Regions from separate parts of the Streptomyces sp. CNB091 genome, predicted to be linked through region 2. Evidence: riboswitches for the same ligand, from Rfam matches in the RefSeq annotation. Region 2 holds a riboswitch; each other region holds the start of a gene.
The links. Region 2 has a riboswitch for cobalamin ahead of D581_RS0117345 (ABC transporter substrate-binding protein). Riboswitches for the same ligand answer to the same signal wherever they lie in the genome.
Positions count from the first base shown of each region.

Region 1 (6,709 bases), on a different contig from region 2:
TCGCGCCACTCGGAGGCGCCGAAGTGGCTGAGGCCGTCCGCGGGGCGGGGGGCTCCGGGGTCGCCCCGGTGGGCGAGGTCGAGCACGGGGAAGCTCTGTTCGTGGAGGAACCCCATCAGGTTCATGGGGTGGGCCCGGGTGGTGCCGAGGCCGTGCACGGTGATGACCCAGGTGTCGCGGGCGCCGGGGACGTACCAGGCGGGCAGGGTGCCCAGCTCGCCGGGGATCTCGACCTCCTGGTGGTCCAGGCCGAGGTCACCGCTCGGGTCGCCGTCGTACAGCGCGGGGGTGAGCCGCACTTTCGCGCCCGGTTCGAGGAGTCCCCGGCCGACGCTCTCCAGCCTGCGGACGACGGTGTCGGCGGCCTGGGAGGCCCCTTCGACGACGGGCCCGACGACCGCGTGGACGCCGGGCCCGGACAGGCCGTAGGTGCCGGGCCTGAGCGCCGAGAAGGACCGGGTCAGGGTGACCTGTCCGGCCGCCGTGGCGTGCACGGTGAGTCTGCGGTCGGCGGGGAGGGGACGTCCGGGCGTCGCTCTGAGGGCGACGTCGCTGGCGTACCGGCCGGCCGCGACCGCTGTCGCACCGACGCCGAGGATCGTGGTGACGGCCGTTGCCGTCGCGGTTACCGGGCGCACCGCTTCAGTGTCGTGGGGCGGGAGGCGGGCTGCCAGTGGGCGGGGCCGTCCGGGTCGGACGCGGGCCGGGGCCGGTCCGGGGCCGTGGCCCGGGCCCCGGTGGTCCACGGGGGTGCTCGGAGGCAGACGGGGGTCAGCCGGGCTGGCCGTATCCCTTGAGGGCTTCCGTCGCCTCGGCCAGCTGGGCCGCGTCGAGCAGGGACGGGGTGCGGCCGGGTAGGGAGCTCGCGGTGAGCCAGAGGCGGCAGAGCCACTCCAGTTGGGCGGTGCGCTCATAGGCCCGGTCGAGCGTGTCGCCGTAGGTGACGGTGCCGTGGTTGGCCAGCAGACAGCCGGTGCGGCCCTCCAGGGCGCCGAGCATGGCCTCGGCCAGTTCCGGGGTGCCGTAGCGGGCGTAGGCGGCGGTGCGGACGGGGCCGCCGAGGAGGGCGGCGGCGTAGTGGACGAGCGGCACCTCGGTGACGAGGGTGGAGACGGCGGTGGCGTGCACGGCGTGGGTGTGCACCACGGCGGCGGCGTCGGTGGAGCGGTAGACGGCCAGGTGGAGGGGGAGTTCGCTGGTCGGACCGAGGTCGCCGAGGACCTGGCGGCCTTCCAGATCCACGCCGACCGCGTCGTGGGGTCCGAGCCGGTCGTAGGGCACCCCGCTGGGCGTGACCAGGACCAGGTCGCCGACGCGGGCCGACACGTTGCCCGAGGTGCCGACGACCAGGCCGTCCGCCGCGCTGCGGCGGGCGGTCGCGACGACGTCCAGCCAGGTCCGGCCGACGGATTCCGAGTGCTGCTCGCTCATGGGGCGAGCGTAGGGGTCAAGAGGCGCAACCGGAACGTCACATGAGAGGTGACGGAGGTCTCTTCCGAGTGCCGAACAGCCGTTCAAAATGTTCGCCATCCAGTGGCAAAGAGCAGCCCACGCCCCGCCCCACAGGCACCATGCGGCCCCTCCCGGACACAAGCGGAGGGAGCGCACTCCGTTTGGAGTCACCGCAGCGCCCTGCCCAGTTCATCTTCCGTTCATCCAGGTTGCCTACGGTCCATGTGCCACTGACGTCGAACGATTGCCTGGGTAAATGGAACACATCACGCTGCTGCTTGCGATTGTGGTCGTGACAGCTCTCGTGTTCGATTTCACGAACGGTTTCCACGACACCGCCAACGCGATGGCTACGACCATCTCGACCGGCGCTCTGAAGCCCAAGACAGCGGTGGCGATGTCCGCCGTTCTCAACCTGATCGGCGCGTTCCTGTCGGTGGAGGTCGCCAAGACGATCTCCGGCGGGATCGTCAACGAAGACGGCATCAGAACCGAGGTCATCTTCGCGGCGCTCGTCGGCGCCATCCTGTGGAACCTCCTGACCTGGCTGGTCGGCCTGCCCTCCAGCTCCTCCCACGCCCTGTTCGGCGGACTGATCGGCGCCGCCGTCATGTCGGCCGGCTGGTCCTCGATCAACGGCGGCACCGTCGTCACCAAGGTGCTGCTGCCCGCGATCGCGGCCCCCCTGGTCGCCGGTATCGCCGCGATGCTGGCCACGCGGCTGACGTACCGGATCAACCGGAACGTCACCGACGAGGGACAGCTCAAGTCGACCGCCAAGGGCTACCGGACCGGACAGATCGCCTCCGCCGGTCTCGTCTCGCTCGCCCACGGCACCAACGACGCCCAGAAGACGATGGGCATCATCACCCTGGCGCTCGTCACCAGCGGTGTCCTGGCCCCCGGCTCCAACCCGCCCATGTGGGTCATCGTCTCCGCCGGTGTGGCCATCGCGCTCGGCACCTACCTCGGCGGCTGGCGCATCATCCGCACGATGGGCAAGGGACTGACCGACCTCCAGCCGCCGCAGGGCTTCGCCGCCCAGACCAGCGCGGCGACGGTCATCCTGGCCTCCTCGCACCTCGGCTTCTCGCTCTCCACCACCCAGTCCTGCTCCGGTGCCGTCATGGGCGCGGGCCTCGGCCGCAAGGGGGGCGTGGTCCGCTGGTCCACCGCCACCCGGATGTTCGTCGCCTGGGGGCTGACGCTCCCGGCGGCCGGTCTGATCGGTGCGGGCGCCGAGTTCCTGACCAAGCAGGGCCCCTGGGGCATCGCCGTCACGGCGGTCATCCTGGTGGGCGGTTCGTTCGCCATCTGGCTGGCCTCGCGCCGCCAGCCGGTCGACCACACCAACGTCAACGACACGGACGGGGAGGGCGAGCCCCAGGGCGTCGTCACCACCGCCATGGCGGCGGTCCAGCCGCCGCCCGTCGGCGGCCCGGCCGCCGACCTCGCAACCACCATCCCGGCCCCGGCCTCGGCGCCCGACGACCCGGCCCGGCCGCCGGCCAAGGTGTAAGGACAGATCCGCATGAAAATCGACTGGGCAGCTCTCGCCTCCGTCTTCGGTGTCAGCCTTGTGGTCACCGTCGCGCTGGTCGGCCTCTTCACCCTGGGCATCGTCGCCCTCTCCAAGCAGTCCGCCACGGCCGGAAGCAACGCCGCCGGCGGGTCGGTCGCGCTGGCGCGCACCGGCGCGTACGCCTGCTTCGCGGCGTGCGTGGCCGCGGTCACGTACGGGATCTACCTGATCGTCGCCTGACCCCGTACCCCGCACCCCTTCGGGCCGGACACACTCTCGTGTGTCCGGCCCGATGTGTGTCTGCGCACAGTGGAGCCCCGCAGGTCAACAGCGAGTTGACGGCTGTTCGCGGGGCGTGGTGGACTGCCGGAGCCATTTACGGCGACAGCAGAGGAAGCCGGTGCGAATCCGGCGCGGTCCCGCCACTGTCACCGGGGAGCGCTCCCCCACACCGGAACGTCACGGCCCGCTCACGTGGGCTGGAAGGCCGGGGGAACCGCGGATCCGGAAGCCAGGAGACTCTCGTCGCCGGTCACGTCGTACCAGGGCGCGGACCCTGAGTGAGGACATACGCCATGCCCGGCCGCCGTGTGCCCCTTCCTGTGCCCCCCACGACAGGCCCTCGCGCCGGAACACCTCTCCCCGCGACCGGCTGAGCCATGCGTGCCGACCGCGTTTTCGCGTACGGCGCCACGGCCGGGCTGATCGCCGACGCCCTGTTCGGCGACCCCCGCCGGGGCCACCCCGTCGCCGGGTTCGGCCGCGCCGCCGCGCGGGTGGAGTCCCTGCTGTGGCGTGACGGCCGGGGGCGGGGCGCGCTGCACACCCTCGTCTGCGCCGGAGGCGCCGTGGGGGCCGCAGCGCTGACCGCGCGCGCCGTCCGGGGACGCCCCGCGCTCGCCGTCGCGCTGACCGCCGCCACCGCCTGGTCCGTCGTCGGCGGGACGTCACTGGGGCGGGAGGCCCGCGCCATCGGCGGCGCCCTGACCGCCGGGGACCTGGAGGTGGCACGGGAGCGCCTGCCGCGTCTGTGCGGGCGCGATCCCCACTCCCTGGACGGTCCGGCCATCGCCCGCGCGGTCGTCGAGTCGGTCGCCGAGAACACCTCGGACGCCGTCGTCGGCGCGCTGGTGTGGGGGGCGATCGGCGGGGTGCCGGGGCTCGTCGGCTTCCGGGCGGTGAACACGCTCGACGCGATGGTCGGCCACAAGTCGCCCCGCTACCGCCGTTACGGCTGGGCCTCGGCCCGTCTGGACGACCTCGCCGGGTGGCCCGGCGCCCGGCTGACGGCCGCGCTGGCCGTGGCGGGCGGCGGGCGGCCCCGGGAGGCCGTACGCGCCTGGAGGGCGGACGCGGGGCGTCACCCGAGCCCGAACGCGGGGCCGGTGGAGGCCGCGTTCGCGGGAGCGCTCGGTGTGCGGCTGGGCGGGACCCTGGCGTACGCGGGGCGCGTCGAGCACCGGCCGGTGCTGAACGGGGAGTCCGGGCGGGACGTGCGGGGCGCGGACATCGAACGCGCGGTACGGCTGTCGCGCCGGGTGAGCGCGCTGGCCCTCGGCGTGTGCGTGGCGGGGCGGATGGTCGCGGGCCGCGTGGTCGCGCGACGGTCGCTGGCAGGGCGGCAGCGGGGTCGGGGGCGGTCATGAACGGTCCGGCACGGAACGCGGTACGGGAACGGGAGCGGGCATGAGCGGCGGGCTGCTGGTCGCGGGGACCACATCGGACGCGGGCAAGAGCGTCGTCACGGCGGGCATCTGCCGGTGGCTGGTGCGCCGGGGCGTGAAGGTCGCGCCCTTCAAGGCCCAGAACATGTCCCTGAACTCCTTCGTGACCCGGCAGGGCGCGGAGATCGGCCGGGCCCAGGCGATGCAGGCGCAGGCCGCCCGGGTGGAGCCGACGGCCCTGATGAACCCGGTGCTGCTGAAACCCGGCAGTGACCGGTCCAGCCAGGTCGTGCTGATGGGCAGGCCGGTGGGAGAGATGAGCGCCCGGGGGTACCACGGGGGGCGGCAGGAAGCGTTGCTCGGGACGGTGACGGACTGTCTTCAGGAGCTGAGGGCCACGTACGACGCGGTCATCTGCGAAGGAGCCGGGTCCCCGGCCGAGATCAATCTGCGGCGCACGGACATCGTGAACATGGGGATCGCGCGGGCCGCGAGGTTCCCGGTCCTGGTGGTCGGGGACATCGACCGGGGCGGGGTCTTCGCTTCCTTCTTCGGTACGACGGCGCTGTTGAGCGCGGAGGACCAGGCGCTCGTCGCGGGCTATCTGGTGAACAAGTTCCGGGGCGACGTCTCGTTGCTGGAACCGGGCCTGGACATGCTGTACGGGCTGACCGGGCGGCGGACGTACGGGGTGCTGCCGTACGCGCACGGGCTCGGCATCGACGAGGAGGACGGTCTGCGGGTGTCCCTGCGGGGTGCGGTGCGGGAGTCGGTCGTGGCTCCCCCGCACGGCGAGGACGTGCTGCGGGTGGCGGTCTGTGCCGTGCCGCTGATGTCGAACTTCACGGATGTGGACGCGCTGGCCGCCGAACCGGGCGTCGTCGTGCGGTTCGTGGACCGGGCGGAGGAGCTGGCCGACGCGGACCTGGTGATCGTGCCCGGGACGCGCGGCACGGTGAAGGCGCTGACGTGGCTGCGCGAGCGGGGCCTCGCGGACGCGCTGGTGCGGAGGGCCGCGGAGGGCCGGCCGGTGCTGGGGATCTGCGGCGGGTTCCAGGTGCTCGGCGAGCGGATCGAGGACGAGGTGGAGTCGCGGGCCGGCGTCGTGGACGGGCTCGGGCTGCTGCCGGTGCGCGTCCGCTTCGACCGGGACAAGACGCTGGCGCGGCCGGTCGGTTCGGCGCTGGGCGAGCCGGTGGAGGGGTACGAGATCCACCACGGGGTGGCCGATGTGCGGGGCGGGGAGCCGTTCCTCGACGGGTGCCGGGTGGGGGCGGTGTGGGGGACGCACTGGCACGGGTCTCTGGAGAGCGACGCGTTCCGGCGGCGGTTCCTGGTGGAGGTGGCCCGGGCCGCCGGGCGGCGGTTCGTGCCGGCGCCGGACACGAGTTTCGGGGTGCTGCGGGAGGAGCAGCTGGATCGGCTCGGGGATCTGGTGGAGGAGCACGCGGACACGGACGCGTTGTGGCGGTTGATCGAGGAGGGTGCGCCTGCGGGGCTGCCGTTCGTGCCGCCGGGGGCGCCCGCCTCGCCGGGGGCCGACGCGGGTACGGGTGCGGGTGGTCCGGCGAGCCGGGGCGCTGCCCCGGACCCCGCTCCTCAATCGCCGGAGGGGCTTGATTGTGCCGGGCCAACGCCCCGGGGGCTCGGGGAAGCAGCTGTTGTTCATGTCGACCAGGAGGCCAAGTGAGTACGCCGTATCCCTTCACCGCGATCGTCGGGCAGGACGACCTGCGGCTCGGGCTGTTGCTGAACGCGGTCAGTCCGGCTGTCGGCGGGGTGCTCGTACGGGGCGAGAAGGGGACCGCCAAGTCCACCGCCGTGCGCGCGCTCGCCGCCCTCATGCCGGAGGTCTCCGTCGTGCCGGGGTGCCGGTTCTCCTGCGATCCCCTCTCCCCCGATCCGGCGTGTCCCGACGGGCCGCACGCGGAGGCCGTCGGTGTGTCGCGGGCCGCGCGGACCGTGGAGCTGCCTGTCGGCGCGTCCGAGGACCGGCTCGTGGGGGCGCTGGACATCGAGCGGGCGCTGTCGGAGGGCGTGAAGGCGTTCGAGCCGGGGCTGCTGGCCGACG
Region 1 covers NZ_KB898995.1:336,664-343,372, reverse strand. Annotated here, with positions in the region: gene D581_RS0113295 (alpha/beta fold hydrolase) at 1-638, opposite strand, end outside; gene D581_RS0113290 (class II aldolase/adducin family protein) at 772-1,431, opposite strand; gene D581_RS0113285 (inorganic phosphate transporter) at 1,709-2,971, shown strand; gene D581_RS0113280 (hypothetical protein) at 2,984-3,214, shown strand; cobalamin riboswitch at 3,366-3,495, shown strand; gene D581_RS0113275 (cobalamin biosynthesis protein) at 3,634-4,620, shown strand; gene D581_RS0113270 (cobyric acid synthase) at 4,661-6,328, shown strand; gene D581_RS0113265 (putative cobaltochelatase) at 6,325-6,709, shown strand, end outside.
Region 1: linked by a shared signal. The riboswitch ahead of D581_RS0113275 (cobalamin biosynthesis protein) and the one ahead of D581_RS0117345 (ABC transporter substrate-binding protein) in region 2 are both predicted to bind cobalamin.

Region 2 (6,709 bases):
TGTCCTCAAACGCCGGACGGGCTGGGATGGCCCGGACCGGTCACGCCCAGAGCTGGCCCTGAAGGGTTTCGATCGCCGCTTCTGTCGTCTGCGCCGTGTAGACGCCCGTCGAGAGGTACTTCCAGCCGCCGTCCGCGACGACGAAGACGATGTCGGCGCTCTCCCCCGCCTTGACCGCCTTGTTGCCCACGCCGATCGCCGCGTGGAGGGCCGCGCCGGTGGAGACGCCCGCGAAGATGCCCTCCTGCTGGAGGAGTTCGCGGGTGCGGGTGACCGCGTCGGCGGAGCCCACGGAGAAGCGGGTGGTGAGGACCGAGGCGTCGTAGAGCTCGGGGACGAAGCCCTCGTCGAGGTTGCGCAGGCCGTAGACCAGGTCGTCGTAGCGCGGTTCGGCGGCGACGATCTGGATGGCCGGGCGGTTCTCGCGGAGGTAGCGGCCGACGCCCATGAGGGTGCCGGTGGTGCCGAGGCCCGCGACGAAGTGGGTGATGGACGGGAGGTCGGTGAGGATCTCGGGTCCGGTGGTGGCGTAGTGGGCGCCCGCGTTGTCCGGGTTGCCGTACTGGTAGAGCATCACCCAGTCCGGGTGCTCGGCCGACAGCTCCTTCGCGACGCGCACGGCGGTGTTGGAGCCGCCCGCGGCCGGGGAGAAGATGATCTCGGCGCCCCACATGGCGAGGAGGTCGCGCCGCTCCTGGGAGGTGTTCTCCGGCATGACGCAGACGATGCGGTAGCCCTTGAGCTTGGCCGCCATGGCGAGCGAGATGCCGGTGTTGCCGCTGGTGGGTTCCAGGATGGTGCAGCCGGGTGTCAGCCGGCCGTCCTTCTCGGCCTGCTCGACCATGTGGAGCGCGGGGCGGTCCTTGATCGAGCCGGTGGGGTTGCGGTCCTCCAGCTTGGCCCAGATCCGGACGTCCTCGGACGGGGACAGCCGGGGCAGACGCACCAGAGGTGTGTTGCCCACGGCTGCCAGCGGGCTGTCGTACCGCATCAGCGCATGCCGCCGGCGACGGCCGGGAGGATCGTGACGTTGTCGCCGTCGCTGAGCTTGGTGGTGATGCCGTCGAGGAAGCGGACGTCCTCGTCGTTGAGGTAGACGTTCACGAAGCGGCGGAGCTGGTCGCCGTTCGCGCCGTCGACGATTCGCTCACGGATGCCGGTGTGGCGGCTCTCCAGGTCGGCGAAGAGGTCGGCGATGGTGTCCCCGTTGCCTTCGACGGCCTTCGCGCCGTCGGTGTAGGTGCGGAGGATGGTCGGGATGCGGACCTCGATGGCCATGGCGTGGGCTCCTGTCGAAAGCGTGGAGGTGGCGTGGGGCGCGCGTTTCTGCCCCCGCGCAGGGGGTGGTGCGTGTGGGTGGGCGCGCGGACCGCGGCTCAGGCCGGGCGGCTCACGGGCAGGCTGCGGGCGGGACAGATCGCGCTGGCGAGCCTGCACAGGTCGACGTGCAGCCGCGCTACGAGCAGCGTGCCCGGCGTCTTGTTGCTCACGTCATGGGGAACCATGCGGGCATCGTATCGATTCCCTGTGCGGAAACCCGAGTGTCGTATCAGATGGTGGATGGTGAGTGACCACTATGTGGGAGGGGCGGGGGTGGTGAGCCCTTCCGGCAGGTAGACGACCGTGGGTGCGCCGGTCTTCGGGTGGGTGCTGACCTCGGCGGCGACGCCGTACACGTCGCCCAGCAGTTCGGACGTGAGGACCTCTTCCGGGGTGCCGGAGGCGACGACGGCGCCGTCCTTGAGGACGTAGAGGCGGTCGCAGTAGTACGCGGCGAGGTTGAGGTCGTGCAGGGCGAGGAGGTTGGTGGTGCCGAGGTCGCGGACCAGGGAGAGGATCTCCAGCTGGTAGCGGATGTCCAGGTGGTTGGTCGGCTCGTCCAGGACGACGAGCGACGGCTGCTGGACCAGGGCGCGGGCGACGAGGGCGCGCTGGCGTTCGCCGCCGGAGAGGGAGGCGAACGTACGGGGTGCGAGGGCGGCGATGCCGACCCGGGCGAGGGCCCCGGCGACCAGGGCGGTGTCGGCGGCGGTGTCCGCCTCCCAGAACCGTTTGTGCGGGGCGCGTCCCATCGCGACGACCTGGCCGACGGTCAGCTCGAAGCCGGCGTGGCCGTCCTGCGGGACGGTGGCGATGCGCTGGGCGCGGGCCTTCACGGGGAGGGTGGCGAGGTCGTCGCCGTCGAGGAGGACCCGGCCGTGGGTGGGGCGCAGGGTTCCGTAGACGCAGCGCAGGAGGGTGGTCTTGCCGCTGCCGTTGGGGCCGACGAGGCCGACGGTCTCGCCGTCGGCGGCGGTGAGGTCGACGGCGTCGACGAGGTGGCGGCCTTCGCCGACCCCGTACGAGAGGCCCTCGGTGCGCAGGGTGGTCACGGGCGGGCTCCTCGGGCGTACGGAGCGGTCGGGCGGGCTCCCCGGGCGTACGGAGTTGTCGCGCGGGCTCCTTCGGCGTACGGAGCGGTCGGGCGGGCTCCTCCGGCGTACGGAGCAGTCGGACGGGCTCCCCGGGCGTACGGAGCGGTCGGGCGGGCTCCCCGGGCGTACGGAGCGGTCGGGCGGGCTCCTCCGGCGTACGGAGCGGTCGGACGGGCTCCCCGGGCGTACGGAGTTGTCGCGCGGGCTCCCTCGACGAGTGGCGTCTTCATACGGGCGCTCCTTCGGGGCGGCGGCGGAGCATCCAGAGGAAGAACGGGCCGCCGGTCAGCGCGGTGAGCACGCCGACGGGGATGTCCTGCGGGGCTGCGACCGTCCGGGCGGCCAGGTCGGCGAGGACCAGGAACACCGCCCCGCCGAGGGCGACGACCGGGAGCAGGGCGCGGTGCGCGGCGCCGACGGCCATCCGGGCCATGTGCGGGACCATCAGCCCGACGAAGCCGATCGCCCCGCTGTACGCGACGAGCGCCCCGGTCATCAGGGAGGCGAGGACGAAGACGGCGGCCCGGAAGCGGGCGGTGTCGAGGCCGAGGACGGTCGCGCCCTCCTCCCCCACCAGGAGCAGGTCGAGCGGGCGGGCCAGGGTGAGGAGGACGGCGGTGCCGACGGCCAGGGTGACCGTGGGGAGCGCGAGCATGTCCCAGCGGGCCGCGCCGAGGCCGCCGAGGGTCCAGTAGAGGACTTCCTGGAGGTGGTCCGCGCGGGCGGAGGTGACCAGGATCAGGCTGGTCAGGGCGGAGAGGACGTAGGAGACGGCGACCCCGGCGAGGACGAGCCGGTTGGTGGTGAGGCCGCCGCCACCGCGCGCCAGGGTGTAGACGAGGAGCAGCGAGAGCAGCGCCCCGACGAAGGCGGCGGCGGGGATGGTGACGGTGGTGGCGAGGGTGGCGCCGATGCCGAGGACGATCACCAGGACCGCGCCGGTGGAGGCCCCGGAGGAGACGCCGAGGAGGAACGGGTCGGCGAGCTGGTTGCGTACGAGGGCCTGGAGGACGGTGCCGATGACGGCGAGTCCGGCGCCGACGACGATGCCGAGCAGCACCCGGGGCAGCCGGACGTCCAGGACGATCGTGCGGAAGGGGCTCGCGTCCGCCTGCCCGGTCAGGATGTCGATGACCTGGCCGGGCGGGATGCGGACGGAGCCGAGGGCGAGCGCGGCGAGCACGGCGGCGGCGAGGAGCGCGGCGAGGGTGCCGACGACCAGGGTGTAGCGGAGCAGCCGCCGCGGTGCGGGGGTGCGGCAGCTCACGGGGTGGTGGCCCCCGGGTGGAGCTGGGCGGCGAGTTTGCCGACGGCGGCGGGAACGCGGACGCCGAGGACGGCGTCGGAGAGCGGCATGACCGCGAAACGCTTGTTCTTGACGGCGGGGACGTCGGCGAGGGCCGGGTCGGTGAGGAGGCGCTTCTTCTTCTGTTCGACGGTGGTGGCCCCGTAGTCGTAGATCACGATGGCCTCGGGCTTGCGTGCGACGACGTTCTCCCAGGAGGCGTCGCCGAAGGGCTTGTCGAGGTCGGCGAAGACGTTGGTGCCGCCGGCCCGCTCGATCAGTTCGTTGCCGATGCCCTCTCCGCCCGCGGTGAAGGCGGTCTTGTCGCCGCTGTCGTAGACGAAGACGGAGACGGGCTTCAGGCCGGCGAGCTTCTTGGCGGTGGCGGCGTTGTCGGCCTTGGCCTGCTTGATCCAGGCCTCGGCGCGGTCGGTGACGCCGAAGGTGCGGCCGAGCTCGCGGATCTCGTCGTAGAGGGTGTCCATGGGCTGGTCGCCCTTGGTGCAGCTCTCGGTGTTGAGCCGGCTCTCGATGCCGGACTTCTTCAGCGCCGCGCGCCCGCGCCCGTCGCCTGCCGCGAACGCGCTGGCGTACCCGCCGTAGACGAAGTCGGGGTTCGTGGCGAGGACCTGCTCGTAGGAGGGGTACTCCTTGGCGATGACCGGGACGGACGCGTAGTCCTCCGCGTACTTCGGCAGGACCTGGTCGTCGAGGTAGGCGGTGCCGACGAGGGATTTCGCCAGGCCCAGCTCCAGCATGATCTCGGTGACGTGCTGGTTCATGGTGACGACGCGCTTCGGCGGGGCCTCGAACGTGGTGGTGACACCGCAGTTCTTCACGGTGTACGGGAATCCGTCGCTCTTCGCCACGGCCCTGTCCCCGGTGGCGGCGGCGTCGCCGTCGGAGGAGGAGCAGGCGGTGAGGGCGAGCGGGAGCAGCACGGCGGCGGCTATGAGCGCGGGGGTGCGCCGGGACATGGCGAGGCCTCTCCGGGGGATTTCCGCGTCCCCTGGTCGATGCGAGAAGGCGGCGGGCCAGTTCCTGACTTCCGGGCCGCCCTCCGGTGCGACGTCGTCCGCTGGGGAGTCGTCCGCGTGGGAGGGGGCCCGGTCACAGTGGCGGGACCGTGCCGGATTCGCACCGGCTTCCTGGTTCCTGCTGCCTTGTTGGGTCTGGGAGCAGTGTGCCAGACCCGTGCGGGGGCCCTGCGGGGGCACCCTCGTAGGTCCCTGGCTGGGTCCCTGGTGGGTCCCTGGTGGGTCCCTCGTGAGTCCCTGGTGGGTCCCTCGTGAGTCCCTGGTGGGTCCCTCGTGAGTCCCTGGTGGGTCAGTACGCCTCGACGACCCGCACGTCTTCCTCGGTGATCTCGCCGTCCACGATGCGGTACGAGCGGAACTGGAAGGGTCCGGCGTCGTCGGTGTCGGCGGTGGAGACCAGGACGTAGTGGGCGCCGGGCTCGTTGGCGTAGGTGACGTCGGTGCGGGAGGGGTAGGCCTCGGTCGCCGTGTGCGAGTGGTAGACGATCACGGGCTCCTCGTCGCGGTCGTCCATCGCGCGGTAGAGCTTGAGGAGGTCGGCCGAGTCGAACTCGTAGAACGTGGGCGAGCGGGCGGCGTTGAGCATCGGGATGAAGCGCTCGGGGCGGTCCGTCCCGGCCGGGCCCGCGACCACTCCGCACGCCTCGTCGGGGTGGTCGGCGCGGGAGTGGGCGACGATCTGGTCGTAGAGCGTCTGGGTGATGGTCAGCATGGCGCCAGGATATGCGGGCGGCCCCTTCCGTACCGGTGGGTGGTACGGAAGGGGCCGCATGCTGGACACGTCGGCCGTTGGGGCGGCCGGGGCGGTCCGGGAGGGGGCGGTGTGGGGCCCGCCCCCGGGTCAGTGGTGGGGCTCGGTGGTGGTCTTCTTCTCCGGGGTGCGCGCCTGGAGCGCCCGGTAGGAGACGAAGAGGATGAGCGCCCACAGGGGTGCGCAGTAGAGCGAGATCCTGGCGTCCTCGTCGATCGCCATCATGACGATGACCATGCCGATGAACAGGAGCGCGAACCAGCTCGTGTACGGGGCTCCGGGGGCCTTGAACGAGGACTGCGGGAGCAGACCGGCGTCGGCCATGCGGCGGTAGCGGATCTGGCTGCACAGGATCATGATCCAGGCCCACATGCCGGAGATGGTGGCGAAGGAGACGACGTAGTTGAACGCCTCGCCGGGCCACTGGTAGTTGATCCCGACGCCGACGAGCATCAGGGCGGCGGAGAACGTGGTGCCCACGAGCGGCAGGCCGTTCTTCGTCAGCTTGGTGAAGGCGCGGGGGCCCTGGCCGTTGAGGGCGAGGTCGCGGAGCATGCGGCCGGTGGAGTACATGCCAGAGTTGCAGGAGGAGAGCGCGGCGGTGAGGACGACGAAGTTGACGACGGCGGCGCCGACGCTGAACCCCATCTCCTCGAAGGCCTTCACGAACGGGGAGACGCCGGGTTTGAAGGTGGACCACGGCACGACCGAGAGGATCATGATCAGCGCGCCGACGTAGAAGACGGCGATGCGCCACGGCACGGTGTTGATGGCCTTGGGCAGCACGGTCCCGGGGTCCTTGGACTCCCCGGCGGTGACGCCGACGAGTTCCACGGCGAGGAAGGCGAACATGACGATCTGGAGCGTCATGAGCGTGCCGGTGATGCCGTTGGGGAAGAAGCCGCCGTCGTTCCAGAGGTTGGCGACGGTGGCGGTGTCGCCGGCGTCGGAGAATCCGACGGTGAGGACGCCCGCGCAGATCAGGATCATGCCGATGATCGCGGTGACCTTGACCATGGAGAACCAGAACTCCAGCTCACCGAAGAGCTTCACGGAGATCAGGTTGGCGCCGTACAGAATGACGGTGAACACCAGGGCGGACAGCCACTGCGGAATGTTCCACCAGTACGTCATATAGGTGGCGGCGGCGGTGACTTCGGTGATTCCGGTGACGACCCAGAAGAGCCAGTAGGTCCAGCCGGTCACGAATCCGAAGAACGGG
Region 2 covers NZ_KB898998.1:135,846-142,554, reverse strand. Annotated here, with positions in the region: gene D581_RS0117370 (cysteine synthase) at 41-991, opposite strand; gene D581_RS0117365 (MoaD/ThiS family protein) at 991-1,278, opposite strand; gene D581_RS1000000142135 (putative leader peptide) at 1,377-1,505, opposite strand; gene D581_RS0117355 (ABC transporter ATP-binding protein) at 1,575-2,372, opposite strand; gene D581_RS0117350 (iron ABC transporter permease) at 2,641-3,681, opposite strand; gene D581_RS0117345 (ABC transporter substrate-binding protein) at 3,678-4,676, opposite strand; cobalamin riboswitch at 4,715-4,905, opposite strand; gene D581_RS0117340 (M67 family metallopeptidase) at 5,026-5,448, opposite strand; gene D581_RS0117335 (amino acid permease) at 5,578-6,709, opposite strand, start outside.

Region 3 (6,709 bases), on a different contig from region 2:
CACAGCTGAGGGTCCGCGGTATCAGCCCCTTCACCACCCCGAACGACTCCTTCTACCGGGTGGACACCGCGCTCGTGGTTCCCAAGGTCGACGCGGATTCCTGGCGGCTGCGCATCCACGGCAAGGGCGTACGGCGGGACCTGGAGCTCACCTACCAGGATCTGCTGCAACGCCCCTTGATCGAACGTGAGATCACCCTCTGCTGTGTCTCCAACGAGGTCGGCGGACCCTACATCGGTCACGCCAGGTGGATCGGCGTGCGCTTGGCCGACCTGCTGAAGGAGGCGGGCGTCAAGCCGCCGTCCCGAGGCGGCGAGGCCGACCAGATCATCGCCCGCTCGGTGGACGGCATGACGCTCGGCACCCCCGTCGAGGACGTCATGGACGGCCGGGACGCGATGCTCGCCGTCGGTATGAACGGCGCACCGCTGCCCTTCGTCAACGGGTTCCCGGTCCGGATGCTCGTCCCCGGCCTGTACGGGTACGTCTCCGCCTGCAAGTGGATCGAGGACATCGAGCTCACCACGTTCGACGACTACGATGCCTACTGGGTGAAGCGCGACTGGGCGCGTAAGGCCCCGATCAAGACCCAGTCCCGGATCGACACCCCCAAGCCCTTCGGGCGCCCGGAGGCCGGCACGGTGATGGTGGCCGGAGTGGCCTGGGCCCAGCACCGCGGCATCGAGAAGGTCGAGATCCGGGTGGACGACGGCCCCTGGCGGCCGGCGCAACTCGCCGAACAGGGCACCGTCGACACCTGGCGGCAGTGGTCCTACCCCTGGAAGGCGACCCCCGGTGGCCACACCCTGACCGTCCGCGCCACCGACCGCACCGGCGAACTCCAGACCGAGGAGCGCACCAAGACCGTCCCCGACGGTGCGAGCGGCTGGCACTCCGTCGTGGTCACCGTCGACTGACCGCTCGGGCGCACCGGGGCCGGACGTTTCCACGGCACCCCGCGCCACCCTCCTACGGCACCCGGGCGGTCCACTCCGGCGTACCGAACTTGGTGCGTACGAGCTCCTCGGCGCGCGCCAGCTCGGCCTCCGTGACGCTGCCCGCGGTGAGTCCGTGGCGCTTGCGGAACGACTCGATCATGCGCTCGATGACGCTCTGGCGGGGGAGCCCGGTCTGCCGCCGCAGCGGGTCGACGCGCTTCTTCGCGGACCGGGTGCCCTTGTCGGACATCTTCTCCTTGCCGATCCGCAGCACCTCCAGCATCTTGTCGGCGTCGATGTCGTACGCCATGGTCACGTGGTGCAGCACGGCTCCCGGACCGCCGTCCGGCCCGACCATCCGCTTCTGTGCGGCCCCGGCGATCTTGCCGACCTCGGTGGCGATGTCGTTGAGCGGCTGGTACCAGGCTTTGATGCCCATGTCCGCGAGGGCTTCGAGGACCCAGTCGTCCAGATAGGCGTAGCTGTCGGCGAACGACAGCCCGGAGACCAGGGACTGCGGGACGGCCAGCGAGTAGGTGATGGTGGAGCTGGGCTCGGCGAACATCGCGCCGCCGCCGGAGATCCGGCGTACGACGTTCACGCCGTGCCGCTCGACGCCCGCCGGGTCCACCTCGTTGCGCAGCGACTGGAAGCTGCCGATGATCACGGCGGGGGAGTCCCACTCCCAGACCCGCAGCGTCGGCGGCCGCAGCCCCGCCGCTACCTCGGCGGTGATGACCTCGTCCAGCGCCATGTGCAGCGCGGGCGACTGCGGGGCCTCGTGGATCAGCTGCCAGTCGTAGTCGCTCCACTCCGTGGCCTGCGCGAGCGCCCGGCGTACGGCGACGGCGACGCCCTCCGCGCTCAGTCCGAGCATCACCGTGGAGTCGGGCAGCGCCGCCTCGATCCGGGCCGCGAGCCCGGCCGTGTCGGTGTTGGCCGGGGCGCCCTCCAGGGCCGCGTCGATCGCGAGGATCGCCTCGTCGGGTTCGAGGAAGAAGTCCCCCGCGACGCGGACGTTCCGCAGCGCCCCGCCCGCCACCTCCAGGTCCACCACGACCAGCTTGCCGCCGGGAACCTTGTACTCACCGTGCACAGCCATGCCTCCGCCCTAGGGTCCCGGCCACTCGTTGTGAGCCGGGCACAAACGTCTACAACGCATGCTCGGGACCGGTTCATCCCGCCCGCCCCTGGCATGATCGGCCGACATGAGCGACGCACCCCGTCACATCCTCGTCATCGGCATGGGCGCCGGCGACCCCGACCATCTGACGCTCGCCGCGGTGAAGGCCATGCGCCGCGTCGACGTCTTCCTCGTGCTGGGAAAGGGCAAGGAGAAGGACGCGCTGACCCGGCTGCGGCGGGACATCCTCGACGAACACCTCACCGGCCCCTACCGCGTCGTCGAGGCCGAGGACCCGTGGCGGGACCGCACCCAGCAGGACGCCGGGCGCTACACCTCGGCGGTGCGCGACTGGCGCCACCGCCGCGCCGACATCTGTGAACGCCTGATCGTCCAGGAGCTCGCACCGGGGCAGTGCGGAGCCTTCCTCGTGTGGGGCGACCCGTCCTTGTACGACAGCACTCTCGCGATCCTCGACGACATCCGAGGCCGCGGAACGGTGGAATTCAGTCACGAGGTGATCCCCGGCATCAGCAGTGTCTCCGCCCTCGCCGCCCGGCACAGCGTCACCCTGAACCGGGTCGGCCGCCCCATCCACATCACCCCCGGGCGACGTCTCGCCCAGGGATTCCCCGAGGACTGCGACCTTGTCGTGATGCTCGACGGACATGAGAGCTTCACGCAGCTGACGGGCAGGGGATGGTGGATCCACTGGGGCGCCTACATCGGGACCCCGGAGGAGATCCTGGTCTCCGGCCCGCTGGACGAGGTGGCCGGCCGGATCAGCGGGCTGCGTGCGGAGGCGCGTGAACGGCACGGCTGGATCATGGACACCTACCTGCTGAGCCGACCGCCCGGCGCGGGCGGCGACTGACGGCCGATGCCTGACGGCCGGTGGCTGACGGCCGGTGGCTGACGGCCGATGACTGACGGGTCCACGTCGAGGCGCGGGCGGCGAGGGCCTCCGCACCCCGTCGTCGGACCAACAGGGGCGTCAGGGGTGTGGGGGAGTGCCAGGGGTGTCAGCGCCGGGTCTCATGCGCCCTGATCACGCCGAGCCCGTGCCCCAGGCTCGGGCATTCGGCGGTGAGGTCGTCGCCCCGCACCAGGTAGTCGTGCACCCGGCCGTCCGCCGGTCGTTCGATCGCGCGATACAGCGTGCCGTTCACGGTGATCGTCCAGTCGTCGCCGTCCTGGGCCCACCCGACTGTCTTCTTCATCTGGCGTATTCCGTTTCCTCGGTCGGCCTCGCCGTGGGTCGGCGGCCGTGTAGTGGGAAGAAGAACGGCTTGTGACGCTCGGTGGTTCCGCAGTCCCTACGCCATTCGGTTACATCTGTGTCACTGTCACGTCCAGTGGACGCGCCCGACCTGACCGGTGGTCAGCACGCGGTTGACGAACGGCCGAACGAGCGGAGAACGGGCGTGGCCCGGCGCGGCGTCCCGCCGTGACGGAGTCCGAGCCGGCGTCGGGGGAGTTCACCGACCCGTGTCCCACGTCACCATCCGAAGTGTGAACAACGGTGTGCGCGGGCCGGGCGTCCGCTTAGGCTGATCGGCGCAGCTGGTTCGCCCTGTCCGCCAGGCAGGGTGTCGTAAGAGGGAACCCGGTGGGAATCCGGGACTGCCCCGCAGCGGTGAGTGGGAACGACCGCCGTCATACGCACTGGGCCCGGCCGGGTCTGGGAAGCGACGGTCATTAGGTGTCTGCCCCGGCAGACGTGCCCGCGAGTCCGAAGACCTGCCCGTTGCCCGCACGCGACCGTTCGCGTGCGGAGATCTCGGTGACCTCGTGGGCGGGTCGGCGTAACCACCGGGCGGACGGACACGGTTCCACGTGTCCCGGTCTCCGCCCGGTGCGTCATCCCTCCGCGTCCGCGTCCCGTCCCGGGGTCTGTCCCGCAGACACGCTCGCGAAGGAGAGTCACGTGACAGCGAAGCCCGCAGCCGCGGCAGCACAGGCCACCGTGTACGGCTACCCCCGCCAGGGCCGGAACCGTGAACTGAAGAAGGCCATCGAGGGCTACTGGAAGGGCCGCGTCGACGCCGACGCCCTCCGGGAGACCGCCGCCGAGCTGCGCCGGGGGACCTGGCAGCGGCTCGTCGAGACCGGGGTCCACGAGGTGCCGACCGGTGATTTCTCGTACTACGACCATGTCCTGGACACCAGCGTCATGGTCGGCGCCGTCCCCGAGCGGCACCGCGAGGCCGTCGACGCCGACGCCCTCGACGGCTACTTCGCCATGGCCCGGGGCACGCAGGACGTCGCCCCGCTGGAGATGACGAAGTGGTTCGACACCAACTACCACTATCTGGTCCCGGAGTTGGGCCCGGATGCGGAGTTCGCCGCCGACTCCGCCAAGCAGGTCTCGGAGTTCCAGGAGGCGCTGGCCCTCGGTCTGACGCCCCGGCCGGTGCTGGTCGGACCCATCACCTATCTCCTGCTCGCCAAGGCGGCCCCCGGGGCGGCGGCGGACTTCGAGCCGCTGACCCTCCTGGACCGGCTGCTTCCCGTGTACGCCGAGGTCCTCGCCGACCTGCGCGCGGCGGGCGCCACCTGGGTGCAGCTCGACGAACCCGCACTCGTCCAGGACCGCACCCCGGCCGAGCTGAACGCCGCCGCCCACGCCTACCGCGAGCTCGGCGGACACGCCGACCGGCCCCGACTGCTGGTCGCCTCCTACTTCGGGCGGCTCGGCGAAGCGCTGGCGGTCCTGGCCAAGGCCCCCGTCGACGGGCTGGCCCTGGACTTCACCGAGTCCGGCGCGGGGAACCTCGACGACCTCGCGGCGGCCGGCGGACTGCCCGGCAAGCGCCTGGTCGCCGGTGTCGTGAACGGCCGCAACATCTGGATCAACGACTACGAGAAGTCGCTCGCCACCCTCGGCACCCTCCTCGGCCTCGCCGGCCGGGTCGACGTCTCGGCCTCCTGCTCCCTCCTCCACGTCCCGCTGGACGCCGCCGCCGAGCAGGGCGTCGATCCGGGGATCGCCCGCTGGCTCGCCTTCGCCCAGCAGAAGACCGAGGAGATCGTCGTCCTGGCCCGCGGTCTGGGCGGCGGCACGGACGCCATCGCGGCCGAACTCGCCGCCAACCGCGCCGACCTGGCCTCCCGCACCGACGCCGCGCTCACCCGCGACCCGGCTGTCCGCGCCCGTACGGCGGCCGTCACCGACGCGGACGGCCGCCGCTCCCAGCCGTACCCGGAGCGCGCCGCCGCCCAACGTGCCCACCTCGGGCTGCCGTTGCTGCCGACGACCACCATTGGCTCGTTCCCGCAGACCACCGAAGTGCGCACCGCGCGCGCCGACCTGCGGGCGGGGCGGATCGACGAGGCCGGGTACGAGGAGCGCATCAAGGACGAGATCCGCGAGGTCCTCTCCTTCCAGGAGAAGGCCGGACTGGACGTCCTGGTGCACGGCGAGCCCGAACGCAACGACATGGTCCAGTACTTCGCCGAGCAGCTCACCGGTTACCTCGCCACCCAGCACGGCTGGGTGCAGTCCTACGGCACCCGGTACGTCCGGCCGCCGGTCCTCGCGGGCGACGTCTCGCGCCCCGGGCCGATGACGGTGCGCTGGACGACGTACGCGCAGTCGCTGACCGCACGCCCCGTCAAGGGCATGCTCACCGGCCCGGTCACCATGCTCGCCTGGTCCTTCGTCCGCGACGACCAGCCGCTCGGCGACACCGCCCGCCAGGTGGCCCTCGCCCTGCGCGACGAGGTGAACGACCTGGAGACGAGCGGAACTTCGGTGATCCAGGTCGACGAGCCCGCGCTGCGCGAGACACTGCCGCTGCGGGCGGCCGAGCACGCCGCGTACCTGGAGTGGGCGACGGAGTCCTTCCGGCTCGCCACCTCCGGGGTGCGTCCGGACACCCAGATCCACACCCACATGTGCTACGCGGAGTTCGGCGACATCGTCCAGGCCATCGACGACCTCGACGCCGACGTCATCAGCCTGGAGGCGGCCCGCTCCCATATGCAGGTCGCCCGCGAACTGGCCGCCCACGGCTACCCCCGCGAGGCGGGCCCGGGCGTCTACGACATCCACTCCCCGCGCGTCCCCAGCACCGAGGAGGCGGCGTCCCTGCTGCGCAAAGGACTTGAGGCCATCCCGGCGACACGCCTGTGGGTGAACCCGGACTGCGGCCTGAAGACCCGCGGCTGGCCCGAGACCCGGGCCTCCCTGGAGAACCTGGTCGCCGCCGCGCGGGCGATCCGCGCGGAGCTGCCCACCGAAGCGGCGTGATCCGTGCCCGGTGCGGGAGGCGGTCACCAGCGCTCCCGCACCGGGCCCTGCCCGTACGGCTCCGGAGAGGGCGCCCCCGGCCGAGGCCCCGGCTCGACGCGTCTGCGCAGGCGGGCGGGGGCTGCCGCACTCGCGTCGGCATGGGCCGTCGGCTCCGTCCCGACTACGCTCGGGGGAACGGTAGTTCGGACGCCGGTGGGTCACCCCTACGACGGCAACGCGTTCTTTGGCGCGGTCGGAGTTAGGTTAGCCTAACCAGCGAATACCCGGTTGTGGATCTTTCCGCGACCGGTGCCGCCCCGCGCGCGGGGCGGCACACCCGCACGACCCGCCGCGCACTCCGACCGAAGGACTTCGCCATGTTGCGTGCTCAGGACCTGCCGTCCTGCGAACTCC
Region 3 covers NZ_KB899014.1:117,399-124,107, forward strand. Annotated here, with positions in the region: gene D581_RS0133435 (molybdopterin-dependent oxidoreductase) at 1-917, shown strand, start outside; gene lplAB (lipoate-protein ligase LplAB) at 970-2,034, opposite strand; gene cobF (precorrin-6A synthase (deacetylating)) at 2,147-2,935, shown strand; gene D581_RS0133450 (hypothetical protein) at 3,084-3,281, opposite strand; cobalamin riboswitch at 3,609-3,823, shown strand; gene metE (5-methyltetrahydropteroyltriglutamate--homocysteine S-methyltransferase) at 3,989-6,313, shown strand.
Region 3: linked by a shared signal. The riboswitch ahead of metE (5-methyltetrahydropteroyltriglutamate--homocysteine S-methyltransferase) and the one ahead of D581_RS0117345 (ABC transporter substrate-binding protein) in region 2 are both predicted to bind cobalamin.